Regions from separate parts of the Streptomyces sp. NPDC058231 genome, predicted to be linked through region 2. Evidence: riboswitches for the same ligand, from Rfam matches in the RefSeq annotation. Region 2 holds a riboswitch; each other region holds the start of a gene.

Region 1 (2,241 bases), on a different contig from region 2:
GAAGACGAGGTCGCCCGGGCGCAGATCCGCCGTCGCTATCCGGGTACCGATCTCCACCTGGTCCCAGGTGGTCCGGGGGATGTCGACGCCCGCCGCCTTCCAGGCGGCCTGGGTCAGCCCGGAGCAGTCGTACGAGGACGGGCCGGTCGCGCCCCAGACGTAAGGCTTGCCGATCTGGGCGCGCGCGAAGGCGAGGACCTTCTCGGCCTTCGTGGTGGCGCTGCTGCCGGAACCGGTCCCGGCGCCTCCGGCGGCCTCCGTCGGCGCCTCGGCCTTCGCGGCGGCCTGCTGCCGGGCCAGCTCCGCGGCCTTGCGCCTGGCCTCCGCCTCCTTCTTGCGCTCCAGCGCCGCGAGCCGCGCCTTCTCCTCGGCGGTCAGCTTCGTCAGCAGCGTGCGGGCCTCGCCCAGTTTCCGCTGGACGTCCTGCTTGCTGGTGCGCAGCGTGTCCTGGGACTCGGTGAGCGTCTCCAGGCTCTTCACCGCCTCGGCGCGCTTCCCCGAGGCCGCTGCCTGCTGGGTGCCGAAGTCGGTGACCGCCTTCTGCTGCCGGGCGGTCATCCGTGCCATCAGCTGGTCCTGGTCGAAGTACGACTGCGGGTCGTCGGCCAGGAAGAAGGTCGCGATCGGTGCGATGGAGCCGGTGCGGTACTGCGCTGCCGCGTAACTGCCGAGCGTCCTGCGCGCCTCGTTCAGCCGGTCGGCGCGTTCGGCCACGTCCTCCAGCAGGGCGTCGACCTTGACGCGCTGCGTGGCGGAGGCCTCCTTCGCCTTGTTGTACTGCTGGGTCGCGGTGCCCGCCTGCCGGTAGAGGTCGTCGACCTTCTTCTGTACGTCCTCGATGCTGGGCCTGGGAGCGGCCGGGGCGGCCAGCGCGCTCTGGGTGGACAGCAGGGTCACACCTGCCAGCGCGGCCGTGGTGAGCCCGACGGCGGGGGTGGTGGTGCGTACCCGGCTGCGCGGTTTGCGATGCGATGCCAAAACCGGCATCTCCTTCCGTGGACCGCCTACCGGGTTAGCTGTCGGGTTCGGGCGGAACGGAAGGCTGCCCTACGGTCCCGGTGGAGGACGCGGACCGATTCACCCCGGTGATGCGTGTGGGTCCCCGGTTCCGAACTCCCGCGAGGGCGGTCCGGATTCGGCGTGGGGGCCCGCTCGGCGTGGATCGCCTCAAGGGGGTACGGGCCGCCCGATCGAGCACGCTAGCCAACCGTGGTGCTGCTGTGAAGGTTGATGTTCGATATGCCCGATACATTTTCGTGACCTTGGCGGAGCGGACGCGGCGCGGCCGGTCCGCGCCCCGGTTTTCTCACCCGGTGCGGTCACGCGCTCTCCGTACGTGCGCGTCTTCCGTCCGCGGTTTCCCATGCGGCCGCGGAGTGTCGGTGCGGCGCCCTAGACTCGTGAGGCGATGAGCAGCCTCTTTGACGACAGTTTCCTGGCCGGCCTCCAGCACTCGGAGGAAGAGCCCCCGCCGCCCCCCGAGGACTCCGCACCCGAAGCGGTGCCGGAGGATCTCTTCGCGGGCGTCTTCGACGCACCTCCGCCGCCGCGGGACGGGTACTACCGGGACGGCGCCCACCGTCCGGTCGTCGACGCCGCCGCGCTGCTCGACGGGCTGAACACCGAGCAGCGCGCCGCCGTCGTGCACGCCGGCTCACCGCTGCTCATCGTCGCCGGGGCCGGTTCCGGGAAGACCCGGGTGCTCACCCACCGCATCGCCCACCTGCTGGCCGAGCGCGGGGTGCACCCCGGCCAGATCCTGGCGATCACCTTCACCAACAAGGCCGCGGGCGAGATGAAGGAGCGCGTCGAGCAGCTCGTCGGACCGCGCGCCAACGCCATGTGGGTCATGACGTTCCACAGCGCGTGCGTGCGGATCCTGCGCCGTGAGTCGAAGCGGCTCGGCTTCACCTCGTCGTTCTCGATCTACGACGCCGCCGACTCCAAGCGGCTGATGGCCCTGGTCTGCCGCGATCTGGACCTCGACCCGAAGCGGTTCCCGCCGAAGTCGTTCACGGCCAAGGTCTCGAACCTGAAGAACGAGCTGATCGACGAGGAGACCTTCGCCGGCCAGGCCGCCGACGGCTTCGAGAAGACCCTCGCCCAGGCGTACGCGATGTACCAGGCCAGACTGCGCGAGGCCAACGCGCTGGACTTCGACGACATCATCATGACGACGGTCCATCTGCTCCAGGCGTTCCCCGATGTCGCCGAGCACTACCGCCGCCGCTTCCGGCACGT
Region 2 (2,241 bases):
CCGGGCCCCCAGGGTGCGGTGCCCGCGGACTGGGAGGAGCAGCTGCACTGACGTGCGGGCATGCGATGAGGGCGCATTCGGCGACCTGACGGCGTGTGGGCATCCTCGGCCCGACGCGTGACGGCTGCGAACGGGCGTGTTCAGCAGGTTGTCCGGTCCGGAGCACGCACTCACCGGCCGGGACCGCGCCGTACGAGGGGGCGTGGTCGACGGGGTGCCGGAATCGTGCACCGGACCGACGGTCCCTGCGCACCGCGCGGTGAATTCCTCCGGCAGGCGCGTGACTTGACTGACGAGCTGCGGATTCCGGTCGGTCTGTTCGGAGTCGTACGCCGTTTGCTCGCACCCTCGCTGGAGGGCCGGCCGGCCTCGGGTCGATGAAATGACCCGGGTGGGTCGATGGCCGCCCGGAAGCCCGGCGCGCCGCCTCACCGAACGCCGGGGGTCTGTCGCTCGGACCTCGGGGCGGGGTCGTGCTGCACGGCTGTCAGCCGTACGGGGGAGGAGACCGCATGGGCCCGCAAGGGCCGCATGCCCACCCCGGCCTTCTTCGGACAGGCGCGCACCGGAGCGCAGACAGTCGTCGTGGCGGGTCGGCGTCGCCACGGCCGGGCAGGACCCGAAGTCAGAATACGGACAAAAGTAACTAAAAGGATGATTGATTAATTTCGCCCTCTTTATTTATAAAGGGGGCTTTTGCATGGAATATGCGCCCGGCGGCGACGGGATGAATCGCCCTTTTCGGGCAGAGTGGCGAGAGTCACGTTCGAGCTGCGAGGAGTCGTGGCGCCCCGCTCGGTTCCCTTCTGCGCCAAGAAATTTGGCTGCGCGCCCGGGGCTGAACCGCCGGTATTTCCGTTACTCGATCTTGAAAATGAATCGCGAAGCGGGAATTCAGGTCTTGTTCTATTCCGAGTTTCTCGCTTACGGTCGCCGCAATCCGGATGGAACGCCGAATCCTGCCGCCGTCCGGGGACCCGACCTCATTCCCATACGGCAGGAACGGGGAACCCAGGCAAGCCGCCGCTCCGGAATCCGGAGCGGATAGGGGTGAAGTCGCACTCATGCGGCCAGACATCTCCAGTCTGAACCCGACAGCTCACCTCGTAGGCGACGGAGAGGAAAACGCCATGCCTGCAAAGGGTAAGCACCGTCGTTTCAAGTCCAGTTCACTGAGGAACGGATTCATCGCCGTGAGCACGGGCGGAGCCGTCCTCGTGCTTCCGCTGATCGGTGCGACCGCTGCGTCGGCCACGCCGGCGCGGGCCGTCGCCGTGCAAAGGGCTGCGGTGCCGACTGCCGTTTCCGTCAAGGAAATTGCTGCGCCGAAGGCCGAGCCGACCGTCTATTCCGTGGTCGCGGGTGACACCCTTTACAAGATCGCCCAGGCGTATTCCGTGAGTGGCGGCTGGCAGCAGCTGTACAACGACAATCGAGCAGCGGTCGGAGAGAATCCGAGCCTCATTCCGGTGGGCCTGAAACTGACCGTCGGTGCCAAGAGCGGGTCCACGGCGACCGGCACCAAGCCCCCCGTCACCGTTGTGAAGCCCGTGACGTACACGAACGACCTCGACGGCTGGATCAAGGAGTCGCTCGCCGTCATGGCTCAGCACGGCATACCCGGCAGCTACGACGGCATCCACCGCAACATCATGCGCGAGTCCTCGGGCAACCCGCGGGCCATCAACAACTGGGACTCGAACGCCGCCGCCGGAACGCCGTCGAAGGGTCTGTTGCAGATCATCGATCCGACGTTCCAGGCCTACCACGTCCCGGGTACCTCGATGGACAGTTACGACCCGGTCGCCAACATCACCGCGGCGTGCAACTACGCCGCCGCCAAGTACGGCTCGATCGACAACGTGTTCGGGGCCTACTGACGCCGAGCGGCGTCGGTCGCGCTCGACGAACGGGCGGTGAAGGACTGTGTCCTTCACCGCCCGTTGCGTGTCACCGCTCCTTCACCTCGGGAGGAGTGTCCGCGGGACGGCTGCCGGCCGACTCGGGGTCTCTCCGGTCGGTCATGCCGGTTCGGCCTCCAGGCGACCGGGAGCGCCGCGTGGTGACCGGAGCACACCGGCTGTGCACGCGGCCACGACGCAGAACGCGAGGGGCAGCAGAAACGTCAGGTTGAGCGGAACGAAGTGGGTCAGCGGCCCGATCGCGGCGGGTCCGGCCAGCATGCCCAGGTAGCCCAGCCCGGCGACGCGCGAGACATTCGTCCCGGCGGCGTTCCGATCG
Region 3 (2,241 bases), on a different contig from region 2:
TGCGGGCCGGAGTTCACCGCATTGAGCGACAGATATATGCATATCTTTGTGGATCGCCGTCACGGGGGCGGCATCGGTGGCAATCTGGCGCGAAGCACATCCCGGACCGATCGCTGGTCGGCCCGGGCGGGAAAGGGGCGGCTCGCCATGGCAGACCAACAAGAAGCACGTGTCACTCTGCCCAGCGAGCCGGTATCGGTCTCCGCAGCACGCAGGCATGTGGCCCGGGTACTCGCGGGCTGGGGCCTGCCGGGCGACACCGAGGCCGCCGACACGATCCGGCTCATCGTCTCAGAACTCGCCACCAACGCCGTCCAGCACACCTTCGGCCAGTCGCCGACCTTCACCGTGGACCTGCGGCTGGAACGGGAGGAGCAGCTGCACCTCGGTGTGACGGACAGCCATCCCCGCTGGCCTCAGCGACCGCCCGCCGCCGTACAGCAGGACAACGGCCGGGGCATGGTGATCATCCGCTGTCTCGCCAAGGAATGCGGCGGCCGGCTCACGGTCACTCCGACCGCCGAGGGAGGCAAGACCGTCTGGATCGCGCTCCCGTGGACCGTCCCCGTCCAGGGCTGACGTCCGGAGTCCGGTAGCCGGACGGTTCGCTGCGCCGAAGTCGGCCCGAAACCGCTGCGCAGCAGCGCGCACAGCGCCGCAGCCGCCCCGCCGTACCGGTCTCCGCGGTGCACCACGGAGACCGTCCGCCGGAACGCCGTGGCTGCGCCGGCCGCGTATCGCCCGCGCCGTCGAGGGCGGCAGCGGCGCGGTGCTCGCCGCGCCGGGAGTGGCGCCGGTGACCTGACGGGTCCGCCGAGGAAAGGCGGTGGAGGGCGGAGCCCGGGGAAAGGGGGGCGGGTCAGCGGACCCTTCCGTACCAGACGCTGTTGGTCCAGATCCTCTCCAGTCGCACCACGGCACCGGTCTTCGGGGAATGCCAGATCCGGCCCCGTCCGGCGTAGATGCCCACGTGGTACACGTAGCGGCCGGAGTGGAAGAAGACCAGATCGCCGCGCTGCCGCCGCGATGCCAGGATGTGACGGGTCTTGTTGTACTGCTGCTGGGCCGTGCGCGGGAGCCACTTGCCCGCTTTCTTGAACGCGTACAGCGTCAGACCCGAACAGTCGAAACGGTGGGGGCCGGTGGCTCCGTACCGGTACGGAGAACCCTCCTTCGACGCGGCGACGTCGAGTGCCTTCGTCGCGCGCGTGGTGGCCTGGGCGTCGGCGGCGGTACCCGGGGCCAGCATGGTGCCGCCGACAGCCGCCAGCGTCAGAACCGTGGCCGTACCGGCCCGGGAGATCAGAGACGGGACATGAACCTGCGCAGTCATGCGCAACCCTTCGTCAGCCGCCTGTGAAGGATGACCTGTCGGGTTCGGGCTGGCGAAGTTGCCCGGCCGCACAAGGCGGCTTCACCCCGAGGGACGACCGGATGTCCGGTCGGCCCGTTGCGCTCGGGTCCTCCACTCCTGCCGATCCACTTCTGTCGACCAGGCATCCGGACGGCGGCAGGACTCGGCGTCCGCCCGGACCGCCCCGCCGCGGTGGCGGGGGCTTGTCGTCCCAGGGATCTTGACTCACCGACTGCCGGATTTCCGAGATGAAACAGCCATTTGTGAAGCTGCCCACGACTGGCCCGTTCGGGTGGACAGAGCGGTGCTCCGGGGTTGTGCGGCCGCCCTCGACGAGTCCCGCACCAGGGGCGGAACAGAAGATTCCGCTTACTGTCCACGCCGAAAGCGCAAGTCGGGCCGTCCCTCTCGCGGGGGATTCCCTGAGCCGAACGAGCGAGGAATTCTGGTCAGCCCGCCGGGCGTGTCGATCGGATAAATATGATCAACTCGGCGGGTCCGGGGGCATGGTGATACGTCCGGCCCGGCGTTCCCCGTCCAACACGCGCAGTGCCCGCGTCAGCGTCGTGGCGTGGATCTGCGCTTCGCCGCGCTCGTGCATGCGCGCGAGCGCGTCCCGGAGCGCGCCCGCTCGCGAGGCCAGCGCCTGCGCCGCCCGCAACGCGCCGTAGGTGTCGTTGTTGCGGGCGGGGTTGATCCGGCCCAGCTGGTCGAGGACTTCCAGATAGCAGTCGATGAACTCGCCCTCGGCGCGCGTCAGTGCGGGCAGCGGCGGGAACGGGGGTGGCTGCAACGGCGGTTCACCTCCCGCCGCTCGGCCGGGTAGAAGTCCCGCGGCTCTCCAGGACGTGGTCCACCAGCCCGAACGCCTTGGCGCCCGCGGCGTC

What was found. A riboswitch is a leader RNA that binds a small molecule or an ion and turns the genes downstream of it on or off. The one in region 2 is predicted to bind cyclic di-AMP.
Region 1: it holds a riboswitch for cyclic di-AMP, as region 2 does, so the genes downstream of both, ACFVXE_RS13965 (NlpC/P60 family protein) here and ACFVXE_RS31115 (transglycosylase SLT domain-containing protein) in region 2, are expected to answer to the same signal.
Region 3: it holds a riboswitch for cyclic di-AMP, as region 2 does, so the genes downstream of both, ACFVXE_RS09010 (C40 family peptidase) here and ACFVXE_RS31115 (transglycosylase SLT domain-containing protein) in region 2, are expected to answer to the same signal.

What each region holds. Positions count from the first base shown of each region.
Region 1 is NZ_JBHVWN010000015.1:117,124-119,364, forward strand. Features, by position in the region: gene ACFVXE_RS13965 (NlpC/P60 family protein) at 1-987, opposite strand, end outside; cyclic di-AMP (ydaO/yuaA leader) riboswitch at 986-1,151, opposite strand; gene pcrA (DNA helicase PcrA) at 1,409-2,241, shown strand, end outside.
Region 2 is NZ_JBHVWN010000067.1:3,845-6,085, reverse strand. Features, by position in the region: gene ACFVXE_RS31120 (UBP-type zinc finger domain-containing protein) at 1-51, shown strand, start outside; cyclic di-AMP (ydaO/yuaA leader) riboswitch at 941-1,126, shown strand; gene ACFVXE_RS31115 (transglycosylase SLT domain-containing protein) at 1,131-1,880, shown strand; gene ACFVXE_RS31110 (MFS transporter) at 2,022-2,241, opposite strand, start outside.
Region 3 is NZ_JBHVWN010000009.1:20,833-23,073, forward strand. Features, by position in the region: gene ACFVXE_RS09005 (ATP-binding protein) at 148-579, shown strand; gene ACFVXE_RS09010 (C40 family peptidase) at 860-1,333, opposite strand; cyclic di-AMP (ydaO/yuaA leader) riboswitch at 1,337-1,509, opposite strand; gene ACFVXE_RS09015 (hypothetical protein) at 1,839-2,147, opposite strand; gene ACFVXE_RS09020 (ATP-dependent Clp protease proteolytic subunit) at 2,155-2,241, opposite strand, start outside.